DNA from 4 places in the Deinococcus malanensis genome. Region 4 is predicted to be linked to each of the others. Evidence: riboswitches for the same ligand, from Rfam matches in the RefSeq annotation. Region 4 holds a riboswitch; each other region holds the start of a gene.
The links. A riboswitch is a leader RNA that binds a small molecule or an ion and turns the genes downstream of it on or off. The one in region 4 is predicted to bind cyclic di-GMP.
Positions count from the first base shown of each region.

Region 1 (7,291 bases), on a different contig from region 4:
TAAACTTCGTCGATGACCAGCGCCAGTGGAGCAAAGCATGTATTGGGACCCTCACCCTCGCAGGGGACCGACGGCACTCGTTTTGCGCGCATGTCGTGCATACCCGTGAGACCATGGTCGTTCCCAACACCCGACAGGACCCGCGCTTTCAGCACAACCCCTTCGTGACTGGCGAGCCCACCATTCAGTTCTACGCAGGTGCGCCTATCATTACTGGTGCCGGTCATGTGATCGGCAGCCTCTGCGCGATTGACCGCAAACCCCGGCTACCGTTTTCCCAGCAGGAGCGCGAGGTCCTAGAACGATTCGCTGCGCTTGTCGCCAGCGAACTCGAACTGCGCGTCAGCCAGCGTGCAGTGGAGCAGACCCTGGCATATGCGCAGGCGACCAATGCCAGACTTCAAGCCAGTGAAGCGCAGAACACGGCGTTGCTGTCCGCAATTCCTGACACCCTGATTCACCTGAACAACCAGGGCCGGGTGCTGAGTCTTCAGGCCGGCGCCCTTTCCCCCACTGTGTTTCGCGGCGCGCAGCACATTCAAGACGTCCTGCCGCCCCAGGAGACGGAAGCGCTACAACGTGCCATCCATTCATCTCTGCACGAAAATGATGTCCTCTGCCTGGAAATGCTCCTTTCGGGAGACAGTGTGGCTACCGAGTGCGAGGTGCGATGTGTGCGCATACAGGATGACGAGGTTCTGGTGATGCTGCGCGACGTCAGTGATCGCAAACGCGTGGAGCGCATGAAAAGTGAGTTCGTGTCCACCGTGAGCCACGAACTCCGTACGCCGCTCACTTCCATCCGGGGGTCGCTGAGCCTGATCGCAAGTGGAATATTCGGCGAACTCCAGCCGCGCGGACAGAACCTGGTCGGTATTGCGCTCAGCAGCACCGAACGCCTCGTGCGACTGATCAATGACCTGTTGGACGTCGAAAAACTTGAGTCCGGCAAGCTGGATTTTCACATCAAGGCCGTGGACCTTGGAAGCCTCACCGAGCAATCCGTGGATGCGAATCGAGGATACGCTCAACAATACGACGTCAACCTTGAGTACCTGAATGACTCGGGTGACGTGCGTATTCAGGGTGATCCAGACCGGCTGACTCAGGTCCTGGCGAACCTGATCTCAAACGCCGTGAAGTTCTCCCCCCGTGGAGAAACCGTCACCATTGCCCTTGGCCGTCATGCAGACCGGGTACGGGTGAGTGTACGCGACCGGGGTGAAGGCATACCGCAGGAGTTCCGCAGCCGGATCTTCCAACGTTTCGCTCAGGCGAACGCGGCAGACACCCGTGAGCGAGGCGGCACCGGGCTCGGACTCAGCATCAGCAGGGCCATTGTCGAGCGGCACGGTGGAACCATCGCCTTCAACGATCATCCAGAGGGGGGGACGGTGTTCTGGTTCGAGCTTCCTGTGCTTAGCCCTGCTACGCCCACCGCTGGGCCGGGTGCCGTGAGTCGCAGGGTACTGGTGTGCGAGGATGACCCGAACATTGCCCATGTGCTGCAGCTGACCTTACAAAAGGCAAACATTACGGCTGACCTGACCTATAGCGCCGAGGAGGCCGAGCAGCGGCTCCTCGAACACACGTATGACGCGCTCCTGGTGGACTTGCTACTTCCCGGTAAGGACGGCATCTCATTTATACGAGAGCTGCGCAGCCGGCCACAGACGGCTGACCTGCCGATCGTGGTCTTGAGTGCCGTTGCTGATGAAACGAAAAGTACTCTCTTGGGTGACGCTCTGTATGTGGTGGATTGGCTCAACAAACCCCTGGACACGCCAAGGCTGCTTTCCGCCGTGCGTCTGGCCTTGAGGCGGGATGACCATTCAAAGCCACATGTCCTGCATGTCGAAGACGACGCGGACCTGCGAGAAGTGGTGGGCCAGGTTCTGGGCGAGCTGACGAGGATCACCCAGGTCGGGAGCGTGGCAGGCGCCCTGACCGAGCTTCAACTCTCTCAGTTTGATCTGGTACTTCTGGATCTCGGCCTGCCCGATGGAAATGGACTGGAACTGCTGCCTCACCTGCGTGCTCAGTTCCCTCCCGTGCCGGTGCTGGTGTTTTCTGCAAGCGAACTCGACCGCCCCAGCGTGGAACGGGTTGCTGCTGCCCTCATGAAGTCACAGACGTCCAACGAGACCCTCGTACAAACCATACAGGCCCTAATCAAATAGCCATGTGCCTGTGGTTCCCAGTGACTGTTATCTCCGCGCCGAAGCATGGTGGCAAAACCATGTGCTCATAACCTCATCCCATTGTGCTTCAGGCAAAAAAGGGAGGTGAGCCAGGACCTGCATTCTGCCCCGTAAGTCGAATAGCCCCGCTCAACGAGGATTTCGCGTTTACGCTTCGAAATCGCCTTTCAAGAATGTCCAGTGCCGAAAGATTTCCTGTTAAAGACTGCCAATTTGGAGGAAAAGAACTCCCTGCCAATATCGTCCCAGGTCCACCAGGACTGTCACACTTTCGTCGGCAGTTGCGCACGCAGGCGCTGGCGGCGTCGTTTGGCTTCATACATGCGCTGATCGGCCTGTCGTTCCAGGTCCGGCAGTTCGGTGCCAGAAAAGTACCCCGCTTCTGCCTTGACCACGCCAGTACTCGCGCCCAGGGGCAATGCCGTCACCTGACGGGCAGCCAGGGTCGCAATATCGACGTGCTCCATGGTGTCGTCCTCACTTGTCGGGTCCAACAGCAGTGCGAACTCGTCGCCTCCGTACCGGTAGGCTTGACCAAAGTCCCGGACTTCATGGTGAAGTGCCGTAGCGAACACCTGAAGGACACGGTCACCTTGCGCATGCCCTTCGACATCATTTACAAGCTTAAAGCCGTCCAGATCAATCAAGGCCAGGGTAAATGACTGCCGTGAATGTGCCCGCCTCTCAAGATCCTGGTCAAACGCGCGGCGGTTGGCTACACCGGTCAATGGGTCCCGGCGCGCCTGCAGAACGCTGGCTTCCAGCACCGAGTGCCGGACAAGCGCGGCGCGCACGCTCCGCCCGGCAGCGTCCAGCAATGCCCGGTCACTGGCGCGCCACGCGGCGCGGCGACCTCGGTCAGCGCGAACGGCAATCAGCAGGTAGTCGATGTTCGCATGCTGACCGAGTGGCACCCACGCGGCTGACTTGAGCCCAGCCTCAACCCCTTCCGGCAGTGCCAGGGGATGCTGCGGGTAGTCCTCGAGATAAGTGGTGTGCTTCGTGTTTCGTAGGGAACGCGTCACGCCGCCCGCGAGGTCGGGCAGGCGCGCCGCGAATGCCAGCAGGGCTGGGTTCAGGTCAGGCTGGTGGTGGGCGACCTGAACGGTCATGGTGTCCGCTTCAAAAGCCATCAGTCCGGTCCAGTCCGCGTGAATGGCTGTTCCGATCAGGCGCGAGACTTCCAGGGTGGCCTCCTGAGGACTCAATGTGGCGTCCAGCAGCCTGTTGATGTCTTCCAGAACCTGGGCGTGCGTCACCAACTGGCGCAATTCCTGCAGCTGCTGGCCCTGCATGCTCACCTGGGACTGAAGTGCGCGGTTGTGCAGCCGCAACTCGAGTTCATCCATGACTAACGCTGCGAGATCCTGGAGGGCCTCCAGGTCCGCCGGCTCAAGGTCAAGGGGCGCATCACCGAACACGCACAGGGAGCCGATACGGTGTCCACTGGGCGTGGTGAGTGGTGCGCCCGCGTACATCCGGATACTCGGGCTCCCAAGGACCAGCGGATTATCCAGAAAACGCTGATCCTGGCGGGCATCCGCCACCGTGAGGACCTCGTCGCTCAGGATGGTCCAGGCACAAAACGAGTGCTCGCGCGGAGCTGTGCTGTCGGTCGTCCCGAAACACGACTTTCCCCATTGCCGATCCTGATCCACAAAATTCAGAACGGCTGAAGGCGCTCGCAGAGTCCGGGCTGCCAGTCGGGTGATGCGGTCAAAAGCCTTCTCAGGGGCTGTATCGAGAATGTCGTACCGGGCAAGGTCCAGGAGCCGGGCGTATTCCTGTTCAGGCTGAGGAGCGCTCGACATGCTGGCAATGTAGAGCAGCCTACCTGACATGATTCTTGCGTCAGCGGCGGAAAAGACAGACCAACACTTCGGTGGTTGAGCGCGACTGAATTCGAACCCATCGCTCCCTTACCACCGAAATGACCGCCTGAACGCCATATCCTCAGAAGGCACTCAAAGCTGCCTTCAAACCAGACGTCCGTATCGACCTTACGTGAGAAGCGGCCCGTGAACCAGCGAACTTCACGTTATCCAGGTGTAAGGGGAGCGTCATCAACACTTCTCTAATCTGTGCAAGGTGACAAGCCTCCTGGCCTGTCTCTCTTAACCGACAACGGCAAAACCACTGTGAGGTGGTGACGCAAAGCTTCCGGGACCCCAGTGGTCGGCTGAGCTACCGAAAGAAGGGAGGCCTTGTGGGCATCCGTTACGTATTCAACTCTATGTTGCCTGTCGATGCCCTTCGTGGCCTGTGCCAGCGGTATCGCCTTAGCAGCCGGGCCACACCGAAGTATAATTGGGAACAACGCCCGGGCAAGGTGTTTCTGTCGGAAGCCCTGTTACTTATGGGCCTGATGCTGACAGCGTGTACAAGTGCGCCCACCCGCCCAACCGAAGTGACCAGTGCTGTTGGTGCTCAGTGGTCTCAGATGACCGCCTCTGAGCTCACCAGTACGGGAGCGCCAATGAAAGGGGCAATGTACTGGCCACGGCTGGCAAGGAATCCCTCCTGGTGGGGGGAATACGAACGCGGAGAGCTGACGGACGAACAGGTTCGAGCTGATCTTCAGCAGATGAAGAGGGAACTGAACATCAATACGGTGCGCGTCTTCCTTTTCTACGACCATGAATACCGCGCCTGGGGACAACTCGGATTTACAGATGGAAAGGGCACATTCAATGATGCGCGCTTACAGACAGTCAGCCGCTTTATCGACCTCGCAGGCGCCGAAGGTCTGGACGTCGTCCCCACCCTGTTTATGGAGATGGAGACCTTGGAACATGGCGGATTTGACTGGACCACACTGGAGACAAACTACGGTTACCATGAAGCTTACGCCCGCTGGGTGACCCGGATGCTGGCAGCCAAAGCCAATGTACACGGCGTCAATCTGAAGAACGAGCCGGACGGGTTCGGCGCGTGGGCAGATCCCGAGGTCGCGGGCCGAATCCTGACCTGGATGGGCCGCTTAAAGCAGGTGATCAAAGACGAGGCGCCGCATCTGGGCGTGTATGTCAACAGTGCCGCGTTCGACAATACCTTCAAGAAGTTCGAAGGTGCGCCTGTGGGCCACCAGTCGATCTACGACCTGTCTGACGCGCTGTTTTTCAACAGCTACCTGTGGGCAGACAACGGCTTCTGGCCTTATGCTGTCCCCGCTACCATCTACCGGTATATCAGCGACCATAACATTGCTCGCAAGCCGATGGTTCTCTCGGAACTGGGCTGGCCTTCCTACAATGACGACAGTGGCATGATCGTACCTGGCATGCAGTGGGATCTGCCGCTCGGGTTACGGCCCACCACGCCGAGTACGCCCGAAATGCAGAAGCGTGCTGTAGAAGAAAGCGTCTACTGGGCGGAAAAGTACGGGTTTTCCGGCCTGATTGCGTGGGCGGCCTATGACCACGTTCCGGGAGCATACCGGAACCCTTTCGGGCTGATCGACGGATCAGGCCGGGCCTCTGCGGCAGCCGCAGTCTTTGCCCAGGCGTTTACGAACCAATATTCCAGCCAGGGAGAAGCTCCGGTGTCGCTGGTCGATGGTCAAGTGACCGACGGGAAGATCAATGGCCTGAATGGCACCACTCCCCTGCCGGCTGGCGTGAACCTTGACGCAGGAGGGTCGTACGCCAGTCAGCCTCTACGGTACGCCAACCCAGTCTCGCTCGCAGTCAAGTTCCGTCAGCCCAGAACTCCTACCCATGACGGAGTTGCAGTAGGCATTACCTCGGCCGCGACCACTCCCAAGGTGATTCAGTTGCGCCGGGAGGAGCACACCAAAGTCTGGCGCCTCTTTATCAACAACAGCGAAACCGCACGCTCTCGTCCTGACGCAGGTCTGGGGACCGCGCCTGTACACGTACGAATTGAACTGGCAAACCGTGCGGTCACGTTCCAGGTCAATGGCAGCGCCCTGACCCTGTACTCCGTCAAAAATGGAGGGCGCTACAGTCTGACTCTGACAGCAGGTGAAGTCACGGCGCAGTGGCGTCTGACTGCGGCGGCCAGTACGGCCGCTGTGGAGCTACTGGAAGCGAGGGCACACGGGACGGCAGGCACTCGCTACTCTCCCTGACCCCTGTGCTCGTCTTCGCGGCGCCCAAGCAGCCCTTGGGAAGTAGTGAACCACTGAACTTCAGCATCTGGAATGTTTGTCCTCCAATTCCGGTTCTGCCGGGAGCGCATACCGGATTTCTCCCATCTCCCCTGCCACTACCGGAGGAAAAGTGCACCTTGACCGCACTGCTGGCGTCACGGCGCTGAACACCGGATTGACGATGATCGACGCGGCCTACAAAGCCTGGCATTCGGTTAAACCAGGGAGCGGGAGAAACCATGATCATGGCCTCCCCAAGTGTTTCATCCGACGATGGATCTTCGTTCGTTGGATGAAAGAGCGGGTTGCAGAATACGCAAGTTGCCCCGTCGTCGGGCGCATCCCTGAAGTTGAACAGGTTACATATCCTATCTACGTGCATGGCCCGCTGCTGCACCTGACTGGAGACCTGGACCCGGCACGGCCCACAAAACGTGAAGATGCCCGTGCGATCTCAAGTTTCCGTGAGCGTCACATACACGCTCGTTTTTTTAAAGTGACCGTGTGACCACATCGCCGCTCCCTGCACCAACGCTGCATGCATTGACCGGCCTGCGTTTCCTGGCGGCGATGCACGTCGTGCTGTATCACTATGGCCTGCGGACCTTCGAAGGGGCACCATTCTGGGTTTCCAACATCCTCCATTCCGGCTATGTTGGCGTCACGCTGTTTTTCGTGCTGTCGGGCTTCATCCTGACCTATGTCTACCTTGACGCCGATGCCCGCCGGACGGTGGACGCCCGCAAGTTCTGGATTGCTCGTGTCGCTCGAATCTACCCCGTCTACCTGCTGGGGTTGTTGCTGTGGCTGCCTTTTTTCATTGGTAAGGCTTCTGGGGACTACATCTCACCCTTGACGGCATGGCTCACAGGTCTAACGGCGCCTCTTGCACTACAGGCCTGGATCCCCAACACGGCCTGCGTCTGGAACTGCCCATCGTGGTCAGTGTCTGTGGAGGCCTTTTTCTACCTTCTGTTTC
Region 1 covers NZ_BMPP01000021.1:1,130-8,420, forward strand. The annotation lists gene IEY49_RS18320 (ATP-binding protein) at 1-2,180, shown strand, start outside; gene IEY49_RS18325 (sensor domain-containing diguanylate cyclase) at 2,465-4,012, opposite strand; cyclic di-GMP riboswitch class I at 4,318-4,393, shown strand; gene IEY49_RS18330 (hypothetical protein) at 4,786-6,291, shown strand; gene IEY49_RS18335 (hypothetical protein) at 6,443-6,820, shown strand; gene IEY49_RS18340 (acyltransferase family protein) at 6,817-7,291, shown strand, end outside.
Region 1: linked by a shared signal. The riboswitch ahead of IEY49_RS18330 (hypothetical protein) and the one ahead of IEY49_RS05390 (hypothetical protein) in region 4 are both predicted to bind cyclic di-GMP.

Region 2 (7,291 bases), on a different contig from region 4:
CCCATTCCAGTGGCACGCCCCGCGCCAGGGCCGGGCCCAGAATGCCCGCCAGGTCGCGGGCGCCCCCGTACTTCAGCGCCCGCACCGACCGTCGCAGCACTCCCCGGTACGCACCCAGCGTGACCAGATGTGGCTCGACCCGGCTGCACAGGGGACTATGAACCTGCACCTGCGGTCTCAGGGCGGCGCGGCAGCCTGGGCACAGTCCGGCCTCCGGGCCCAGTTGCTGCCCACACCCGGGGCAGGCACGCGGCAACAGCGTGCGGGTCAGCGCTGCCCACCATTCGCAAGCCATGCCGGAATTGTAAAGCGGTCCCCACTTCTGTTTACGCCGGTTTAACACGGGCATGGAACCCTGACCAGAACGCCAGGAAGCACCAGATCAACAGCTCTTTTTGCCGCTGGTCAGGAACACGCCGTCATCAGTCTTATCAGGGAGGTCAGAATTGCAGTTGCTCAGGCACGCCCACCGGTTCGAATACCGCAACGGCCAGGGACACGACCAGCTGGCCGCGGTCGACGTGTGGGCCGCTTCTTCCGGCCAGCGGGCCCTGCTGGTTCTGCGCGACGTCCCGTCCAACCAGGCGCCACATGCCCTGCACGCCCTGCACGCTGACCACCTGTGCTACCTGCTGCGTCCAGAAGCGTCGGTCCAGGTCATGACCCTGGGCTGTCAGTCAGGAAATCCCACACGCCAGCCCCGACTGCTGGTCGGGTCCCCAGCCAGAGATGGAGTCCACGTCGGCATGCCCCTGTACTCCTGCGACGTTTATCGTTGGCATCCAGCGGCCTGGGTCAGCCTCCGCATCACTCCAGGATGAACTTCACGCCTTCTTCGAAGGTGACCTGCCCGGCCATGGTGCGCGGCAGCACGGCATTGCGCCGCCAGGGCATCCACTCGGTCTGCCCGGTGGCGCTGCGCAGGAAGCCGCGGACTCCGACCTCGATATAGCGGGCTGGGCCCTGCAGCAATGCCGACAGACCCGCCCGCACCGTGTCAGGGTCGCGCAGCGGACCGTTCAGCCGGGCCGAAGGCACTTCGGCCGGCGCCTTCATGGCCGGAGCCTCGTGGGCTGGACGGGTGGGGGACGGATGCGGGCGGTACAGCTCGACCCGGAATCCCTCCAGGGCCAGCAGAACAGAAAGGGCTTCAGCCTCTGGCAGCGGCCGGGTGAAAGTCACATGCAGGTCGAGTTCAAAACCGCGCACGCCCTTGTCGGTTCTGGTCTGTGCGGGTGCATGGTCCGGGCCGGTCACGCGCCCGCACTCCGTTTCAGCAGCCGGCGGTGACTGTCCAGGTGACCGGCCACCATCCGCATCCAGTTCAGGGCGTCCAGTTCGCCATAGAAGGGGTGCCACATGGTGCGCTCCGGGACATCGCGAAGCTGCGCGGCCGCCGCTTCAAGTCGCGTGCGGTGCTCTGCCCAGCGGCCTTCCAGGTCTGCCCAGGCCAGCCCGTGAGGACTGGGCAAGGTGTGCGCCGGCGCCTGACGCCTGCCCTCTTTCAGCACGCCCGGTGTCTGGGGAAGAGGCCGCAGTTCCCGGTCGGACATCAGCAGACCCACCAGACGGGTAATCCCCTCGTTGATCAGCAGCACGTGCTCCGCTTCCTGGGCAGGCGACCACTCACGCCCCGGCTGGGTCACGGACCAGTCGGCCTGGCGGGTCCGCAACTCGGCCTCGAAGGCGTCGAGTTCAGCTGCCAGGCGTGCGCGCACCTCGTCGGGGGTACGGCCCATGATCAGCAGCACAGTCGGGTCTTGAAGGGATTGGGTCATGACGGCAGTGTACGCGGTGCTGTGCAGGGGAAGAATCCCCGTCCGCGACGGGCCGTACTTCTCACAGAGGGTCTGCCATTTGTTTCGAGCTCAGGGCAAGGTACGTAGAGGGGCAGAGAGCTTGGCAGCAGCACATCTGCGTCGTGCTCTGCCTCCGCAATTCCACATGAGCGCCCGTTCATGTCCGGAAGTACGTTTCCTTTTCCGTAGTCTGCCAGTCTCTTCCGCCGGACCGGATCCTGGGAGAATCAGGGTTCAGGGCATATTCCTGTCAGCCGTCCAGAGATCAGCGAAGGACCAGGATCATCCGACCCTGGGGCCCGCAGTTCCCACCCGTCCAGCTCTTCTCAAGGGCTCAGCCCTGTGTCAGACCCGGGTCTGGCGCTCCCTGTCAGCGCACCGGCTGGCCGATCACTTCTTTGCCGCCCAGGTAGGGACGCAGCGCCTGGGGAATTCGGATACGGCCGTCGGCCAGCTGATGGTTTTCCAGCAGGGGCACGAGAATGCGCGGCGCGGCAATTCCTGTGTTGTTCAGCGTGTGGGCGTAGACCAGCCTGCCGTCCTCGTCGCGGTAGCGCAGCCCTGTGCGGCGGGCCTGCCAGTCACCCAGGTACGAGCAGGAATGCGTCTCTCGGTACTTCTCCTCACTGGGTACCCAGGTCTCGATGTCGTACATCAGGACCTTGCCGGCACCCATGTCGCCGGTACAGTTCTGAACGACGCGGTAGGGCAGTTCCAGCGCCTGCAGCAGCCCCTCGGCATTGGTCAGCAGGGTGTCGAACCACCGCAGGGCCTCGTGCTCGTCGGCGCGGCACATCACGTACTGCTCGACCTTGCGGAATTCATGGACACGGATCAGCCCACGCACGTCTCGCCCGGCGCTGCCCGCCTCGCTGCGGAAGGCGGCGCTGATGGCGGCATAGGTCACCGGCAGGGTATCGAGCGGCAGCTGCTCCCCGGCGAACAGGCTGTTGACCGGCACTTCGGCCGTGCCCGCCAGCATGAGCTCGTCACCCTCGATCTTGTAGACCTGATCTTCCCCACCGGGGAAATGTCCGCTGCCGACAAAAGCCTCGGGCCGGGCCAGGGCGGTAGTGGACAGCGGCGTAAAGCCGCGTGCACTCAGGAAGTCCAGCGCAAAGGTCAGCACGGCCATCTCCAGCATGACCGCCTCGCCCTTAAGCAGGTAGCTGCGGCTGCCCGAGACCCGCGCGACACGCTCTGGGTCGCTCCAGCCCTGTTTTTCCAGCAGTTCGACGTGATCCAGCGGCGCCACGCTGAAGGTGGGCAGCTGGCCTTCGCGGCGCAGTTCCACGTTCTCGGTGTCGTCCTTCCCGACCGGCACTCCGGCATGCGGAATGTTCGGCACGCGCAGCAGCAGCTGACGCAGTTGCTCCTCCTGCGCACGCAGGGCCGGTTCCTGGGCCTTGAGTTCGTCGCCCAGATCCTTGCCCTTCTGAATCAGGGCCGGGCGCTCCTCGGGGGTGGCTTTGGGCACCAGCTTGGCATTCGCGTTGCGCTCGGCCTGCATGGCCTCGACCTGCTGCTTCCGGGCGGTCAGTTCACGGTCGAGGCTCAGCAGATCGTCCAGGTCTAGGTTCACGCCCTTGACCTCGATGGCGCGGCGGACGGTTTCTGGATTGTCGCGGATAAAGCGCAGGTCGAGCATCAGTCGGCCTCGACCGTGCGGGGCACGCGGATCTGTCCGCCCTGCATCTCGGGGGCCAGGGCCTCGATCACCTCGGGGGCAAACACCTCACCGGGCACGTCGTCACGCAGCACGTTGACCAGATCCACCGGCCGCTGCATTTCCTCGACACCGTCGGTATTCACTTCCCGGAGTTGTTCGAAGTACCCCAGGATGCTGTTCAGGTCGGCGGTCATCGATTCGCGCTCTTCAGGTTCGAGGTGCAGCCGCGCGAGCTGCGCGAGGTGGTCCAACTGGGCCGCGTCAATCATGCCCCGAAGTATAGGGCGGCGCTGCGAAGAGGTTTTAGGGCCTGCAGAGACCTGAGGGCCACAGGGATTCAGGTGTCGAGTGCAGGTTGTGGCGACCGACGCCCGTGACCCGTTCCAACAAACGAGTGGACCAGCGCTGAAAGTTCCTGAGCGGCGTCCAGCTGGAGATAGGTCCAGCCGTGGTCCAGCACGTGCAGGTCGGCATGAGGCAGGTCACGGGCCAGCCGCGCAGCCAACCTGACCGGAAACACCTGGTCATCGCGCCCCCAGACGATTCGGACCGGCGCGCCAACCGTGCCGAACAGCGCCGCCGCCCCCAGGGTATGACGGCGGTGAAAGCCCCGGATCATGGAGCGGACATCACGGCGCACCCCTGGATTCGTGGTCAGGCCGGCGCTCCAGCGCTCAGCCTGCTCTGTGCTCATGCCGGTGGTACTCAGGCGTCCGAAGGCCCAGCGCTGACGCCCGAGTCTGGGGTGGCGCATCACCCGCCCCAGCATCTGCAGTCCCCCAGGAACATAGGGCAGCACTTTGAGAGAAGCGAACACGGGGGGCAGAAAGTGCTCGTAGGCATCACCACTGGTCAGCACCGCAGCGCCTGTGACAGTGGGATGCCGGGTCAGCACAAGCTGCATCACTGCTGTTGCGGTGTCGTTGCTGATGATGGTCGCGGGGGCCAGTTCCAGTGCCGTGATCAGATCCGCCACGAGATCTGCCAGACCAGACGGCGAGAGGTCGGCGTGCTGCGGCATCGGCTGTCGGTGCGAGCCCAGCGGCAGGTCAGGAACGACACAGCGGTAACCCAGTACTACCATCCGCGTCACCAGGTCGTTCCAGATGGTGTGGTCCGTAAAAGCTCCATGCAGCAATACCAGCGGAGTTCCTTCCCCAGCCTCGTGCACCTCGAGATCACCCTGCCGAAGACGGACCACACGAGACTTGTACTGAACCATAACTCCCTCCGTAACGAATGTCACATTCAAACTATGGGGTCAGTGGGTGCGGAACCATGGCAGATGTCCTGTACACCTTTCCTGCTGTCTCGGCACGAACAGAAAGAATCCCCGACCCTGGCGGGCGGGGGAAGAGAAGTCTCCGGAGCAGAACGGAATGTCGGGGAGCCGCCGAGAGGCCTTCAGAGCGGCTGAAAGCTGACCGAATCCACCAGCATGTAGACCCGGCCGGGTTTGACCTGACCGCCCCAGTTGGGGTCCATGGTGGGCCAGACATTGAGCATCAGGTGCCCGGGCTGCTGGGGCACGTGCTGGCGGGTCTCCCAAACCTTCACGCCGTCAATGCTGAAGGCCAGGCGGTGAGGCTGCCAGTCCCAGGTGTAGGTGTGGAAATCACGCGCCAGATCGGTACGCTGGGGCGAGGGCACCAGGGCGGCGGTCTTGGTCTTCAGGCTGGTCCAGGCCGCCGCGTTCATGAAACTGGTGCGGTGACCCTCGATCTCCACGTCGATTTCGGTGGCGCTGTTGTTGAAGAAGCTGAAGGCACCGCTGATATTACCGGGGCGTGCGCGTCCGGGCGTACGGGCCTCGGGAGTGTGGCTGGCAGCGCGCATCCGCACGCTGTAGCGACCGAACCCGAACCGGCGGTGGGTCTGGACCTCAGCCGCCTGGGCACACAGACCCTGGGGGCAGGCCTTGACGTCCAGCATCAGAACGAGGTGACCGCGGCCATCGGTATAGACGTTCTGCTTCTGAAAAGCGCCCTTGACCTGATCGTTCTGCCAGAAGCCGTTCCAGGTGGACACGCCCCAGGTGGAGGTATCCAGGCGATCAAAGTTCTCGGTCCAGCGTGTAGGGGCGTTCGACTGGGTCTGCGCTCCCGTCACGAGTGTCAGCATCAAAGCACAGCCTGCCAATTTGACCCTATTCGCCCACTTCATCACGCTTCTCCTTTCGGTGGTCCGGCTGACCTCATGGGTCCCGTGACTTTGCGTCCCCGCTTCGCAGCGGGTTTGCCGTTATCGGTGGAAAAGCTGCTTCTGCGGGCTTCCCTCTTTGTCGCAAGATTAACGCATCAAAAATATCACTCCCGGCCCAGCACCCCCCCGTGAAGGGGTGTGGTTAGCTTCAGTGAGCTGGGACGGACCCAGGAACAACCAGAACCAGACATAAAAAAAGACCGCCTGTCACGGCGGTCAGTACGATCTTTCTATCTCAGGATTGTTTACGGATACAGGCCTTAAAGGCGTCCAGGGCTGCCTGGCTGGTGGTCAGACGCCAGTCCACGTTCCGGTCTACCACATGAAACCAGAACACCTTGCGGACCTGAGGGTAACTGGGCAGCACCTGACACATATTGCGGATCCAGGCCGCCTTGTTTCCACCCTTCTCCACGCTGGACAGCTCGCCAAGCTGCATAGGCTTGTTCGTGATCTTCTTGACTGCGCGGTAGGACTGGTCAAAGGTCTGGGCAAACGTCTTCCAGCGGTTCCAGGGATTGGTCGTGCCCCAGTTGTACCCGTCCAGACCGACCTCGTCGACATACGCGTCACCCGGGTACAGCGCGCGGTAGTTCGACCGCATGGTGGGATAGATGATGTTGGGGCTCCAGACCCACCGGACGTTGGCCTTTTCCTCGCGGAAAATGCGGTGCAGACGCAGCCAGGCCCGCTTGAAGTCCTGTGGAGTGTTCCTGGCACTCAGCTGGTACGCGCCCCAGTCGCCATTCATCTCCGGGGCAAACGTGATCGGGATGGTGCGGCCGGTGGTCCGGATACTGCGGGCGAACCCCCGGATATAAGCGTCGTGCTCGCCAGCCGCAATAGCGCGGTAGGTCACGCCCTTGTATTTGTTTTCCCCCAGCCGGATGCGTGGCTGCCAGGACAGCTCAAGCTGCCGGCCCGGCGTCTTGAAGAACTGGAGCGCGGCCTGCCCTGGAAATGGCCGTTTCCAGTCAACGAACCAGCGGGTGGAGGTGAAGGTGCAGCCTACCTTCTGCTCCACAGCGCCCAGAACGGACGGCGAATTCACCGTCAGGCCGAACATTCCGCAGGAGGCCGCTTGCGCTGTGCCAACCAGGGCCCAGACTCCCATCGCGGCGCACATTCGTGTCCACCTCAACTCAGTCTCCCGATCAAGATGCGCGCTCCTCGGGGCCGGTCCCGACGGGCATAGGCAGCGGAAGGGTGGCTGGAGCTATGGCAGCGGCAGGAGACATTGCCGGGGTCCTAGCGGCCGGGTTGGTCATGGCCATATTCAGGCCTACCCGGGGCAGTTTGTTCCAGTGTACGTTGCGGCGGCGAAGGAAGGTCCAGCAGGTCATCATCACTACGATAGCGACGAAAGGCCGCAGGAAGAAGCGCTGGGTTGGCGTGTAGATCAGCATGCGCCACGAAGCTCCACCAAGCGCCAGGGCCGCACCTACGATCACAAAGTCCACCAGAACGTGCGCAATGATGGGCCACACGGCGTCGAAAGTGGAGTACTGCACCAGAATCGAAACGGCAGCGATATCGATCAGCGGACCCACACCGCCCAGCACCAGTCCGTAGAGCAGCATGTAGGGCAGCGTCAGCAGACCTACCTTCCCGGCGCGGGGGT
Region 2 covers NZ_BMPP01000007.1:102,994-110,284, forward strand. The annotation lists gene IEY49_RS09915 (ComF family protein) at 1-295, opposite strand, end outside; gene IEY49_RS09920 (hypothetical protein) at 447-821, shown strand; gene IEY49_RS09925 (hypothetical protein) at 808-1,257, opposite strand; gene IEY49_RS09930 (DinB family protein) at 1,254-1,778, opposite strand; gene serS (serine--tRNA ligase) at 2,170-3,447, opposite strand; gene gatC (Asp-tRNA(Asn)/Glu-tRNA(Gln) amidotransferase subunit GatC) at 3,447-3,737, opposite strand; gene IEY49_RS09945 (alpha/beta fold hydrolase) at 3,806-4,690, opposite strand; gene IEY49_RS09950 (family 16 glycosylhydrolase) at 4,873-5,589, opposite strand; cyclic di-GMP riboswitch class I at 5,644-5,718, opposite strand; gene IEY49_RS09955 (glycoside hydrolase family 26 protein) at 5,906-6,796, opposite strand; gene IEY49_RS09960 (glycosyltransferase family 2 protein) at 6,825-7,291, opposite strand, start outside.
Region 2: linked by a shared signal. The riboswitch ahead of IEY49_RS09950 (family 16 glycosylhydrolase) and the one ahead of IEY49_RS05390 (hypothetical protein) in region 4 are both predicted to bind cyclic di-GMP.

Region 3 (7,291 bases), on a different contig from region 4:
GCAGTCATCTCATGTTCCGGTTCTGTTGACTCTCCAGCCAGATACCTTGTAGGGGCTGGGGACCGTGCCGGTCGGTGCGACATCGGGTGCGTAGCATGTAGGTTCCAGGCAACAAGGCACCACAGGTAGCTTTATACGAGGGTATGGAACGGATCGGCGGTCACAGGCGAATGGAATGGAGGCCAGGAACGACCCGGCACCGCCCAAGTGGTCACCTGAGATTGCAGAACGATGGGCAGGGCATGAAGCTCCTCATCATGGGCGCAATCGAAGCAAGCGGGTGGTCTTCAAGACCACCCGCTTGCTCGCGTCATCAGCACATTCTTTATCTAGAAACTGTAGATCTCCGTCCAAGCCCTGACTCTCGCTTCAGCGAATGGCGCCGGAAGCACTCAGGGTGTAGCTCGGGGTGCGGCTCGACCAGACCACGCGGGCGTAGTACTGCTTGCCGGCCGCCAGGTTCAGCGTCACGCTGTCGGTGCTGCCTTTGCCCTTTCGGCTGCTGCCCAGCAGGGTCGTGCCGTCGGCTGCGTAGATCTCCAGGTCACTGTTCCAGCCTGTGGTCAGGGAAACGGTACTCTGGCCGCCCAGATCGGTGCTGGTGAAGGTGTACCAGTCCTGCGTATCGGTCGAGCTGAGTGTTCCCGATACGGATGCGACCTTGGTCAGCGCCAGGGCGCCTGCAGCAGTGTCGTCCGTTGGGGCGGTGACAGGGGCGGTTGTCGGCGTGCTGGTCGCGGTGGCCGGCGTAAAGCTGACGTAGTCGACAAGCATGTACTGGGTGCCAGGTGTAGCCTTGCCGCCCCAGCCGGTGGAGTTGGTGGGCCACAGGTTCAGCATCAGGTGCGCTTCGGCGGTGGGCACCACGGAGGTGGTGGTGCGCTTGAGCACGCCGTCGATATAGAAGTCGATCTTGGTGGGCGTCCAGTCCCAGCGGTAGGTGTGGAAGCCCTGCGTCAGGTTCTCGCCGGTGCCGCCGGTACCGTAGTCGTGACGGCTGGTGGTCTGCCAAGCGCCCATCCAGTCGGTGGTGGGGTTCTGGCCTTCGACCTCGTGGTCAATCTCGGTTTCCGAGTCATTGACGAAGTTGAAAAACGCGCTGATGTTGCCGCTGGTGCCGGTGCCTGCCACCGATGGATCGGCGCTGCTGCTCGAGGCACGCATCCGGGCCTCGTAGGTGCCGTAGCCGTGTTTGGCGTTGGTGGCCAGCTCGGCAGCGCGGGCCACCAGGCTGCTGCTGACGTCCAGTTTCATCACCAGGAAGCCGTCTTTCACAGTGACGTTGCTGGGTTCCCAGGTACCGCTCAGGCCGTCACGTGCCCAGAAAGGGGTCCAGGTGTTGGACGACACCCACCAGCGGGCGGTGTCCAGCGTATTGAAATCATCGCGCCAGCTTCCGGCCACGTTCTGAACCTCCACATTCGGCTGCGATGCAACAGGTGCCGGAGCCGTCTCTTCGACGGTGGACTCCGGAGTGGTGGTGCTCGAGCAGGCAGCCAGCATAAGGCCCAGGGCAGTGGTGAGGGCCAGATTTTTGACAGCAATACGTGTACGCATGAAATTCTCCCTTCTTTCGGTAACTCGGCCAACCACTAGGGTTCCGGAAGCTTTGCGCCACCGCCTCGCGACGGATTTGCCTTTTTCGGTTAAGGGAGATGAACCAGAGGGGTTCATCACCTCCGGTAGATTAAGTCGAAATTAATGACAGACTCCTTACACAAAGCTTAATAACATTTTTATCAATTGTGACGATATAAAGATTTTGCACAACCGATAGATATGGCATAGACGAAAATGCCGTTCTGGAAGTCCGCAAGGAAGTTTTGACTCCTGGTCATATCCGACTGAAATCACCTTAAAAACGACTCATTCATTAAGGCCTCTCGGAACTACCATGTTTATCGAGAATGGCTCCTCATAAATTAAGACTTGAACAGTGGCGGATCCTGCCTCGTGATCGGACTCCCTCATCAGGTCTGACGAAGTGGGTGGCGCTTCATCTGCCTACCAGCGCGAAGCTGGACGCTGCACAGGGCCCTGTACGCCTGGGTTGGGAGACAACCGTTGGTTCGTACTGCTCTGATCGGTAGTTCTGCAGCTGCAGCACAGCCGGCTGCCCCCGCTGGCCAGGGAGACCTGTTTTTGTTGTGGCACCACCTCAAATATCAGCGCGTGTTCTTTGCAGCACAGGGCTGTGGTGGGCCCGGTGAGTATGCTGCTCAGCGTGGCAGGCCTGTCCCTCTGCACCGATAGCTGCCGTACCTCTATCAATGCTCTGTTTCAGATCAGCCCACTGTCTTTCATGGCCAGTGGACTCACCGCTCCTGTGGTGAATGTGGGCCATGAAGTAATCTTCGCTGGCATCGCCCGGGAACCGGCGCGGTTCGACTCTTGGCAGACGTGCGTGGCTGCGGCTTCGCTCGGTGATGACCTTCGCTAAAGTGCGCAGCAACTCTTCAGGCGCCCGCTGTCCTTGCTACCTTTGTGTCGCGTTACCGCGCCGTTCGGAGCAGGACCAAGAACGGTACGTTCGGGAGTGCCACGCGGCCCCGGTTCTCCTAAAAGCGCAGGCAGAGGTCAACAGTGGCCAGCGTGACCTCTCCACAAGCCTGGAGGGTCGAACTTGGACTTCGTCGTATCCCCAACACCCTGAAGGAGTGCCTCGAACGACACCACCTCGAAGACCGCCTCTAGGCGGCTCCATGTCTGCGTCCTGCCCGGCAAAATCCACTCGCTCAGCTCGATCAAGAAGAGACCATCTTTCTGATGAATGCCTTAGAATCACCGCGTGCCCCCCGCCCATGAAGGCCACGCGCTGAGCGTCGGCTTCGCCACCCTGGATAGCCTGCTGGAGGGGACGTCGGCTGGGCTGGCAGTATTGGACCAGCATCTGGCCATCGTGCATACCAACGCCGTGTTCCGGCGGCTGACTGTCCGGCCAGCCAGCCACGACGCAGGGAAACCCCTGGTGGAGGTGATGCCCGGGGTGTCCCCGGCTGTGGTTGAAGCCTGTCGAGCAGTGCTCGACACAGGAGTTGCGAGACGTGATCTGGCGGCTGTGACCGCACCAGAAGCTCACCCCGTGACCTGCAGTGTTGTGCCTGTGTACGACACCGGCAAGGAGGTCCAGGGGGTCGCCGTGATACTGCGGGATACTGGTCAGGGACACACGGAGCATGGCGGAACCCCGCGCAGTCATCGGGACCACGACCTGCTGGCGGTCGAACAGGCCCTGGCTCAGGCTCTGGCCACCACCGAAGTGAAGCGGACCATCCTGCAGAAGGTCGTTCCTCTGATGGGGGCCTACGGTGGGGCGCTGGTCGAGGCTGTTGACGATCAGACACTCTATCTGGTCGGGGCTGTGGGCTACGAGCCCTCCGTCAAACTCAGCTGGGAAAACTTCCCGGCGCAGGAGTACTATCCCGTGGTTCATGCTCTTCGAACACGGCGGCCCGTCTTTGCCACGGCTGAGCAACTTGACCGCGATTTCCCTGAGTTTGTGCCTCTGTTCCAACCTGGAACGAGGGCCGTTGCGGCGCTTCCCCTGGAGGACGGGGAGGTTGTCACATGCGCGTTGACCCTGTCGTTCCACGATGAGCAGGCCATAACGGACGAGCAGCAGTCCTATCTGCTGGAAGTGCGAGAAGCGTGTTCCTGTGCACTGAAACGGGCACGCCGATACAACGCGGCGCATGAGGAGCGGGAGCGGGCCACCTTGCTGGCGGAAGCCAGCGCCGCGCTTGCCGCTTCACTGGACCTGCAGGGAACCCTGGACCGGCTGGCTTCCCTTGCGCTCCGACACGTCGCCGACTGGGCCGCCGTCTTTCTGGCCGATGATGACGGTCTGCCTTTTCCGGTGGCCGTGGCCCATCACGACCCGGGCATGGTGGAACTGCTGCGCTGGTTCACTGCTCAGTACCCGTCGGATCCCTCCTCCCCCGGCTCGACCGCGTGGGTCATGCGCACTGGAGCCCCGCTGCTGATGCCGGTGGTTCCAGGTGGCCTGATCAACCAGATCAAGGATGAGCAGCGCCGGCGCGCGGTTCAGCGGATGGGACTGCATTCGCTGATCCAGGTGCCGATGATCGCCAACGGCCGGACGGTTGGTGTGCTGGCCCTCGCCACGACACATCCCCAGCGCACGTATGGGCCCCAGGATCTGGAACTGGCCCAGGCACTGGCTGAACGTGCGGCTCTGGCCCTGGACAATGCGGCGCGGTACGAGGCGTCGCAGATCAGTGAGCGCCGCTACCGTTCCCTGATCGACGCCACCCGTCAGATCGTCTGGACCAACACCGCCGAGGGCATGCTGGTGGGCAAGCAGCCGGGATGGACCCAGCTGACCGGGCAGACCGAGACCGAGTACACCGGTCTGGGCTGGACTGACCGGGTCAATCCGGAGGACCTGCACCGCACGTTCGACGCCTGGCAGGAAGCGCTGCTTTCCCGGACCATCTACGAGTCTCACCAGCGGGTCACCGTCGCATCCGGCGAGGAGCGTCATTTCAACGTACGCGCTGTTCCGGTGCTTGACCTGGACGGACAGGTCCGCGAGTGGGTGGGCGTTCACACGGACATCACCGAGCAGGTGCGTGCCGAGACCAGGCTGCGAAGCAGCGAGGAGCGCTTTCGCAGCCTGGTCGAGGCCAGCCCAATCGGGATCGCCGTCGGCGCTATGGACGGGTCGATGCACCTGGCGAACGACGCATACCTTCACATGCTGGGCTACTCCCGCGCCGAATTTGAGGCTGGACAGGTCAACTGGGCGGCCCTGACCCCGGCTGAATTTCTGGAACAGGACTTTCAGGCCTTTGAGCAGGCATTTGCCCAGGGAACGTCCGAAGCCTACGAGAAGGAAATGGTCTGCCGGGACGGACGCCGCATCCCGGTGGGTCTGGTCCTGACCCGCTATGAGGCGCAGGACGAGACGTTTGTGGTGGCCTACGTGCAGAACCTCACGGTGCAGTTGGAAGCCGAGCGTGCCCTGCGGGAATACGGCGTTGAGCTCGAGCGGCGGGTAGAAGAACGCACACGCGCACTGGAACAGACCAATGCCGAACTCGAGCGTTTCGCCTATGTGGCGTCACACGACCTTCAGGAGCCCCTGCGCACCATCGCTGGACTGACAGGGCTGCTCGAGAAGCGCTACGCGGACCTATACGACGAACGGGGACAGAACCTTCTGCGGCTGATCGTGGAAGGCACGGCCCGGATGAAGACGCTGCTCGACGACCTGCTGGTGTTTTCACGCCTGGGCGCCGAACTGCTCACGCTGGAACCTGTTTCCGCGACTCATTTGGTTGAAGAAGCCCGTGGCCGCCTTGGCGGATTGCTCGAGGAGAGCGGCGGTCAGGTCACCTGTGGACCGCTGCCCATAGTCCTAGGCAACGTTTTTCAGCTGATCCAGGTGTTTCAGAACCTGATCGGCAACGCCCTGAAATTCCGGAAACCTGACAGCGCGCCACACGTCAGGATCAGTGCCGAGCCTGACGGAGAGTTCTACCACTTCACGGTCGAGGACAACGGCATCGGCATTGATCCCGCCTATTTCGACCGGATTTTTGTGATGTTCCAGCGCCTGCACGGCCGGGACCAGTATGCCGGCACCGGCCTGGGGCTGGCCATCTGCCACAAGGTGGTCGAGCGCCATGGGGGACAGCTATGGGTAGAATCCACACCCGGCGAGGGCAGCAAGTTCCACTTCACACTGAAAGCTGTTCAGGCTGGCTCGGAAGACTGATGACACGTCGGACCTCACAGCACCCACATCGAGGCGTCCGAGGCACGCCGGGTCTGGAGACAACATTCGCGTGGTGGTGCGCCTGTCCCGTTGCTACCACCTGATGCGCGCCACGTTTGCACCAGGACAGGCTCTCCGCCCTGTCCGTGACCTGCAGGCAACTGCGGCAGCAGAAATGCTCGTGTCTGCACACCATTGCAGCTGTCTTTTCAACAGCCGGCACCCACCCGGCAACTCACGCCGAGGAATCATCCTTGAGGGTAAAGCCCGGTAAACTCCTGGTTCAGCCAGTATTCGGCGTCATCCGGAGCAATCCCTTTGCCCTGTAGCGCCTGCCGCCACAAGGTCCAGACGGCTGCCTTGACGTCCGGATGGCATGCCAGAAAGTCCGCCAGAGCAGCACGCTCCTGTACAGCCGGGGCATCGATCGTCAAACCGATATCCGCCTCGTACGCATGGTGCAACACCTCTACAATTTCCGAAGCGCTCATCTCCGAAGGGTGCATGTATCGAGCGTACTCCACCGACCGGGGCGCCAGCATCAGGTCTGCAAAAATTCTGCGGACAACATACTTACCTGATGTTGTCCGGTCGCGTGGTCTCCTGACTGGTGGCTGACGGGTGCCTGGGGTTACGCCGGACCATTTTGTTTTCAGGGCTCTGCTGGCGCCTCAGTGGGCCACACGTTTCAGGCCTGCCTGCTCAGGGAGTCTGTCCATGTCCCCGGCTCTCAATTTCCTTCAGGTGCCTGATTCGGTCTGAGGTGCCAGGGTGTGTGGCGAGCAGGTTTTCCAGGCGGCCGGTCTCCCCTACGCTGTTTTCGTCGGTCCGTGGACTGCCGGATTCCATGCGGGCCAGCAGGTCACGGAGCGGTTTGGTGGTGCCATATGCCGTCATCAGAAAACGGCCCGCCAGAGCGTCCGACTCCCTTTCTGCGGCTCTGGAATACCCTTTGCTCAGAATGGTGGCCGGAACAGCGGCGGCAAAGGTGCTGGCGCTCACCACGTCGCCGGTGACCGCCACCGTCAGGAGCGTCAGTCCCAGGCCCTGATACACGCTGGCCAGTACATGACGACTGGTGACGTGGGCCGCCTCGTGCACCATGACCCCCATGAGTTCCCGGTCATTGCCCGAGAGATCTACCAGCTGATCCGTCATGACCACAGTTCCATTGGGAAGGGCAAAGGCGTTGGCGCCAATCTGGAACATCTCCGCCTTTTCCGGCTCTCCATCGCGCAGAAGCAGGCGGTAGGGGTAGGGCCCCCCTGCCCAGCTGCTTGCCCGCCGGAACGCCGATTGCAACTGGGCCTGACGTGAGGGACTGAGGGTGCTCGGGGCCAGATACTCACCGTCCAGCAGCTCAATGGTTTCGCGGTCAAAAACGGCCAGCACCCGGTGTGGCGTGGCTGCCGCGGCTCCACGCGCCAGGGTAGGTATGCCATACACCACGAACGCCGCCGCCAGGGCCAGCGTCATGGCCAGCGCGCCCAATGCGGTCCACCAGCGTCCTTCGAGCCTCCTGATGCCAGCCAGGGCATGGTTCTGACCCAG
Region 3 covers NZ_BMPP01000015.1:4,713-12,003, reverse strand. The annotation lists gene IEY49_RS15720 (glycoside hydrolase family 16 protein) at 370-1,557, opposite strand; cyclic di-GMP riboswitch class I at 1,573-1,648, opposite strand; gene IEY49_RS15715 (PAS domain S-box protein) at 2,789-5,740, shown strand; gene IEY49_RS15710 (hypothetical protein) at 5,989-6,231, opposite strand; gene IEY49_RS15705 (M48 family metallopeptidase) at 6,443-7,291, opposite strand, start outside.
Region 3: linked by a shared signal. The riboswitch ahead of IEY49_RS15720 (glycoside hydrolase family 16 protein) and the one ahead of IEY49_RS05390 (hypothetical protein) in region 4 are both predicted to bind cyclic di-GMP.

Region 4 (7,291 bases):
GCCTCCACAAACGCGGCTGTCCGGTGCTCCTGAAAGGCCAGTTCAGGATGCTGGTGCAGGTGACGGCGCCAGGCAATCACCTGTTCGCGCCGGGCGGCCCGCTCCGCGGAGAGGGTCCCGGTCATGCGCGCCTCACTTCTTCCCCTGGATGGTGATGTCCTCGAAGGGCGTGATGAGCGAGGGGCTGGGCACCCAGCCTTTCACGTAGGTGCGGGCGGCCGCCAGCGGACGCGAGTGGACGATGGGAAGGCGGACGTTCGCGTCATAGGTGATCTGATGAATCTGGGCGTACGCTCTGGCCTGTGCAGCGCGGTTGCTGCTGGCAGCGGCGGTTCGCATCAGCTGGTGAATCCTGGGATTCCCGTAGTTGCTGTCCGCGGAGGACTCTTCGCCGTAGTAGACGTTGTAGAAGTTGTACGGGCTGGCGTACGGCCCCGTCCAGCCGATCATGTACATATCAAAGCCAGGCTTCTTGTTGCGGTCTTCCAGGTACTTGGCCCAGTCCTCGGTCTTCAGATTGGTCTTGATGCCGATGACCCCCAGGTCGGCGGCCATCGCCTCGGCAATCGGTTTGGGGGTGGGGAAGTAGGGGCGGCTGACCGGCATGTACCACAGGTCCAGCGTGAAGCCGTTCGGGTACCCGGCTTCGGCCAGCAACTTCCTGGCGGCAGCCGGATCGTACTTGTAGTCCGCAGGGACGCTCTTGCTGTTGGCCCAGCTGAGTGAGGGCGGCAGGAAACTGGCGTCCGTGACTCCCAGACCGTTCCAGAAGGCGTCCACGATGGCTTTCTTGTTGATCGCCATGCTGATGGCCTGCCGCACCTTGTCGTTCTTCAGGTACTGGTTCCCCAGGTTCAGACTCAAGAAACCCACGTTGAAGGAGGGAATGATGACCGGAGTGAGGTTCTTGTCGGCTCTCACCGCGCTGAGCTGCTCGGGGTTGAGGTCGGTGGTGAAGTCGATGGTTCCGGCCTTGAGTTCGTTCAGACGGGCGCTGGGGTCCTTCAAGAAGCGCAGCAGCAACTGGTCATAAGCGGCTTTCTTGCCCCAATGTCCCTGGTTGGGGACCAGTGAGATGCGGTCGCCTGTCTTCCACGACTGCATGATGAACGGCCCGGTCCCGACCGGGAGGGCGGCCGGCGTCCCATACTTCGCTCCGGCCTTCTTGACGGCGGCTGGGCTGGCAATGCCAAAGAAGGGCGTGGCGAGCGCCTCCGGGAAGGGAGCGAACGAGCGGTTCAGGGTAAAGACGACCTTGTTCGGTCCGTCGGCGCGCACGTTCTTGAGCAGGCTGTTTTTCTCGGCCTTGAAGCCCCCGAAGATGAACTGCCATGACGTGAACGTCTTGGTCTGCTCCTTAGCGCCCGCGTCTGCCGCCTGGTCCCACCAGCGGTTCACGTTGAACACCACGGCGTCCGCATTGAACGGGGTACCGTCGGAGAACTTCACGTTGGGGCGGAGCGTGAAGGTCCACTCGGTGGCGTCCTTGTTCGGTTTCCAGCTGGTGGCCAGACCCGGCGCAATGGTCGTGGTTCCCTTCCTGAACCGGACCAGCATGTCGTACACGAGCGACTGCGCCAGTGACGAGTTCCCGTCGGTGATGGTGCCAGAGTCGAGGGAGACGGGCTCACCGCCCGCGCCGAACACCAGGGTGGCGGCCTGCGCAGAGCTGGGAATCAGGGCGAGGGTCAGGCCAGTGAACAGCAGCTGCTTCAACATAGCGGTCTCCGGAATGCTGGGGAATCACGGTGTGACGTGTCGACGGCGCGCATGGAGAGAATGACGTCCCGGTCGGCAGGACCCGCCGGGGATCAGGAATACCTGCGTTCACCTGCGTTGTGATCGCATCACGCAGGTCGACGAGATATCTGATGGAAGCTTCTCAAGGAGTATAACTCACTGCATATTTGAATGGCTGGGTCGGGGCTGAATGGTGCTGCTGGATCATGGGGCCGGTCAGGCGATCTGGAATGGAGCAAGTCGTTGGCGCCGAGGGCCTACCCGGCCCGGAAGTGTTCCACTTCGCGCTTTTACGGAACTCAGGTACGGCAGGCGCGTAACGGCTCCCCGCTCTAAAGAGCGGGGACCACACTGGTGCGGCACCCTTCCTTCAGCCCTCGAGCCAGGCGCGTACGGTTCTGGTCAGGAAGGTCAGTTCCTCCGGCAGACCCGCCGGGCTCCCGGCCCGGTGACCCCAGAGGCTCGGGATCGGCCGCAACTCCCCGGCGCGCAGATGAGGCAACTCCGCGGCATTGTCGGCCACCCGGAAATACAGGTCGGTCTCGCTGGGCATCAGGAGCACCCGCGCCTGGATGGCCGCCAGCGCCCGGCTGAGGTCCCCGCCGTACAGGTCGTTGACACTGATGTCGCCGTGCACCCAGCTCAAGGCCTGGGCATACAGGTTGGCCGCCCGACACGCAGCGAATCCTCCCTCCCAGCCCGAGCGCAGGTACGTTTCCAGATCAGGAAAGCCCAGGGCGGTACGGAACAATTCCGCGCGGTAGAAGTCCTGGCTTAATCCCCACCCGGCATAGATGTGCGCGAACGCCCGCAAGGCTGCCTTGGGCTCGGCAGCAAAGCGTCCGCCGCCGAGGTGCTCCGGCGCGGCCTCCAGCGTCCTGAGCAGCCCGGAGAGGAACACGCGGTTGTGCAGGGCCGTGCGCGCACTGCCGCAGACCACGATGGCGCGCTCCACCCGCTCAGGGAACAGCGCCGCCCAGTGGTACGCCTGCATTGCCCCCATCGAGAAACCATAGACCGCGGCGACCCGCTCGATTTCGAAGACTTCGTGGAGCAGCCGGGATTGCGCGAGCACGTTATCCCTCAGTGTGACGAGTTCAGGGTAACCGGGAGTTTCAGCCGCACCCGACGACAGCCCGTTGGAGAACATGTCGGGAATAACGATGAACCACCGCTCCGGGTCCAGCACGCCGTCCGGGCCGATCAACCAGTTCTGGCCGGCATGGGTGGCGGTGTAGCTGCAGGGGTAGACGATGACGTTGTCCCGGGCGGCGTTCAGGGTGCCGTGGGTCTGCCAGGCCAGCCGGGCCTGCGGGATAAGGCCGCCGCGCTCGACCGGGAGGTCACCCAGTTCGAACACGCCCTCCTGGACGGGCCAGGAGGTCATGCTGCGCTCGCAGTGGTCGACGGGAAGGGACGCTGATCCTGGTTGGCCCGTGGCATGACATCACCTTACGCCGCGGATGGCTTCTTTGTGCGTGCGCGGCCTGCCTGGTGTATCGCGGGGCGGACTTGGAAGCCCAGGCAATCGACTTTCTGCCTGAGCTGCTCGTGCGCATGAGCAAACTCAACCTAGACCTGTTCAGGCCACGCTATCTACGCAGTCAGGACCACCCAGCCTAAGGAGGCAACTGTGACACTTCATGCAAGCTGGACAGCCGTAAAAACCGAAGTGGCCCATCACATTCCAGAAGCTGTCGCATTACTGCGGCCGGGGTGTGAGCCACCGAACCTGATTCAGGCTGAGGCCTTGATCGGTCAGCTGCTTCCGTAAGACCTCACTGCGGCTTTGTGTCGGCCTGGTCCTCCTTGCTCATAACTTAGGCGCCTTTAATCGGCTGACAACAATGAACTCAAAGATATTCATTAAACGGGTCCTCAGCATTAACCCACTTGAATCTCAAAATTGTAAGCGGCAAGTAAGAAGTCTTCCCTATACTCCAGGTACTTCGATCAGAGAAAAGCCTCTGACGGAGAGACGCGAAGAACCCCGCCCTGTAATCGGGCACCTGGGACGGGGGGAGCAAGTGGTGCGACCGGCTTTTCGTCCGTTCCCTCTATCAGACAGAGGAGAACTCTTCACACTCACAACGGGTGTCTAAAAGAGGTATCTACATGCGTAAACTTAATGCTTTTGCTGCAGCTTTCGTCCTTGGCGCGTTTGGATTTGCCGGTGCACAAACCACAACTGGCACTGCGAGCGGCGACACGACGAGCACGGCGGACGGCACGCTGACTGTTACGAACTCCGGTGTCGATACGCTGACCGTGAGCGGCGGCTTCGTCGGTGCGAACCTGAACTTCGCCAACACCGCTAGTCCTGCAGGTGCACTTACCACAGTCTACGCTTACAGCAACACCTTCGTTGACGCCGGCAGCGCGTCCCTCACCTACTCGACGCAGAAGGAAAGCGTCGCCGGTCCGCGGCAGATCGTGGTCAGCTGGGCTTTCGACAGCGGGAGAACGGCGATGCCCGCCAATGTCGCCCTGAAGCTCACCCCAAGCAATGTCAATGCAGGCACCGGGACCACCCTAACGTTCGACAGCACCACCACCAAATTCAGCAACGTTGCCCTGATCAGTGGCATTGCAAAGTACACGAACAGCGCCACCGCCACGGTCGGCTACTCCGTTCAGGCGACGAGTGGCTTCGACAGCTTCGGTGGAACCCTCACCTACACCATCGGCACCGGCTTCTAACCGCCGCCGAACAACGTGCCCCTCGCCTGAACCCACGGCGAGCTCAAGCGACAGAAGAGCAGGCTCTTCTGTCGCTTGAAAAGGATCTCTATGCACACAACCCGTTCTCACTTCGTTGCTCTCGCACTGCTCACGGTCGTCGGCGTAGGCCAGGCTCAAGTGCAGGTTGCCAGCGCCCCAGTCACGCAATACGACGTCAAACCCGGTCGGAACGTCATCGAAGGCATTCTGACTCTCACCAATCCCGGCAGCAAGGATGAGCAAGCGCACCTCGTCCTGAGCGACGTAAAATCCGATCCGCAAGCTGGAGCGGTTTACCTGAAGCCGGGCACGCTGAACAGGAGCAACACCTCCTGGCTCGAATTACCCAGCAGCGTCGTCACCGTTCCGGCTCATGGAAAACTGAACGTCCCGTACCGCATCAATATTCCTGCGAACGCTGCAGCGGGAACCCACTGGGGCGTAATCCTCGTTCAGGGAGGCACCGTCGAAAAGACCGCAGCCAGTGCGGGCAAAAGCTCAATCACTATTCGCGAGATGACGCAGTATGCCGTTCAGGTTTTCGTGAACCTCCCCGGAGGACAGGCGAAGCTCAAGTTCCAAAATCCCAACCTTTCCAAAACCTCGGAAGGGCTGAAGCTCGATGTGGAACTCGGCAATCAAGGCGAACGGCTCGCGCTGCCCAACACCCGCGTGGAAGTCTACGACAGCAATGGCACCGTGGTCCTGAAACTCAACGGTCGTCAACGCCGCGTGCTCCCAGGCATGAGCGTTCTGGAAACACACGCCATCAACGGGCTGAAGCCAGGTAAGTACCAGGTGCTCATCCTTGCCGACGACGAAAGCGGCGTGGTCGGTGCGCGGTACAACGTAACTGTGGAATGATATGCGCCGGGCTACGCTGGTGGTCTTGGGCATGCTGCTATCAGGTGCAAGTGCCTTACCGATACATGTCTCAGCAGTACCGGTCGCCCTGCAGGGTGGCACGCCCGTTACCTTCCCTGTAACAGTCAAAAATCCCGGCACGGTTGACGTCACGGAATCCTTGAATTTGGAACTTCCAGCAGGCTGGGTTTTGCTTGTGGGGGATCTGTCGTTCAGGGTTCCTGCTGGTAGTTCACACACTGAACTGCTGACACTGGTACCTCCAGCATCGCTTCCAGCAGGACATATTGAACTGCCCCTTCAGACGAGTGATTCATCGGCAGTAATGCGATTCAATGTGCCGACTGATCAGCGTGTACGTGTTGTAGCGGTCGATCCTCCTTCATTCAATGCGAGCGACAGTTACACCGTGAAGTGGCAGGTCAGCAATACCGGCAATTCACATACCACGGTCCATCTGGACGTTTCTACAATTAGAGGAGCAAAAGTCGCGACTGATATTAAATCGTTCACTTTTGCTCCTGGCGAAACTCGGGATGTCATTGTTCATGTCGATACAAGCTCTATACAAGTATCGGGCGCGGTTGAACTCAGATTTAGTGCTCGTCTCGATAATGGAAAGAAAGTTTCCGCAGTGGCGCACACAGATGTGATTGCGCCTCAAAATGCTTTGCCACTCTCGGCTCGTTATCAGGTTTTTCCCGTAACACTTGAGGTTGGAACTGCCGCGAGCAGCGCTGGCGCCCTAAAAAGCACGTTCAGTCTGTCGGGCAAAGGAAAATTCCGACAGGAAGACCCTGGAACGTACGGATTTTCCGTGACTCAGGACGCGTTTACCCTGACGTATCAGCGCAAAGAGTACGACTGGTCAGTGGGGCGTATCCCAGTGGTTCTTTCCCCTTTGCTGCCGGTCCTGACCACGAATGGTGCCGCAGCCAGAATGCAGCCTTCGAATTATGGTGTGCGCGCGTTCGCCGGTGAGACCACAGACGGCCGGTTCACGGCAGGAGCGGCTCTTGACTACAAGGCCGGGGCAGCCACAGCACAGGTCGGACTGCAGGGAATTGGTGGCCAAACCTTTGCTACTGCTGAGGGAACGTTCAGCACACCGCAAGCCAAGGTGGGTGGGGCGTTCGCCATCAACCTTGGCACCCATCAGTTCTCGACAAGATTCCAGGCCGACTATAAGGAGAGCTGGGGCAGTCTGAACGCGACATATGCACGTACATCTGCAGGTTGGTCTGGACAGGGAAAAGGAAGTCAGAGCCTGCAGACGAAACTGGCACTTCAGCCTTCAAAGGATCTGACATTCGGGGCGTTCGCCAACGTGGTGGGCGTATCCGAGTTGCAGACGACCTTTGGCGTCAGCATGAGCGCCCGCACACCGCTGGGTGCATTCGGCGCACATTACACGCTGACTCCCACCTCCCACCTTTTGCAGGGCACCTTCAGCCAGCCCTTTCTGGGCGGAACGCTTGACCACAACGCGTCCATGACATACCTGCGCGGCATGGATGATGCTTTGTTCCAGTATTCGGCCACGGCCAAGCTGAAGCATCCAAAAGGCACGGTGGACCCGACACTGAGTGTGAACTTCGACACTCGCACGCAACGGCCAATCGTGTCAGCGGGCGTGAAGGGGACTGCTACAGTCTTACCTGACCTGTCACTGAATTACGCGGTGCACATCGCTGACCTTGTGCAGGGAAAGCTGAGCGCAACCGTGGGTGGCAAATACAAACTGAACCCTGAGACTGAACTGACCGCGCAGCTTGGCAGCACGGATTTCGGTCTCGGAAAGGTTAGCGCTACCGTGGGAGCCAAGCACAACTTCAGCGGTTCGACCCAAGTGGCCGTGCAGTTGGGCAGCAGTGACCTGGGACGTAGGCAGATGCAGGCTTCCCTGGATATCAAGCACAAGTTGAACGACACCACGCAACTCACCATGGGTGCCACCACAAGCCAT
Region 4 covers NZ_BMPP01000003.1:308,467-315,757, forward strand. The annotation lists gene IEY49_RS05375 (amidohydrolase) at 1-125, opposite strand, end outside; gene IEY49_RS05380 (ABC transporter substrate-binding protein) at 133-1,719, opposite strand; gene IEY49_RS05385 (alpha/beta fold hydrolase) at 2,111-3,127, opposite strand; cyclic di-GMP riboswitch class II at 3,708-3,791, shown strand; gene IEY49_RS05390 (hypothetical protein) at 3,856-4,440, shown strand; gene IEY49_RS05395 (hypothetical protein) at 4,531-5,325, shown strand; gene IEY49_RS05400 (carboxypeptidase-like regulatory domain-containing protein) at 5,351-7,291, shown strand, end outside.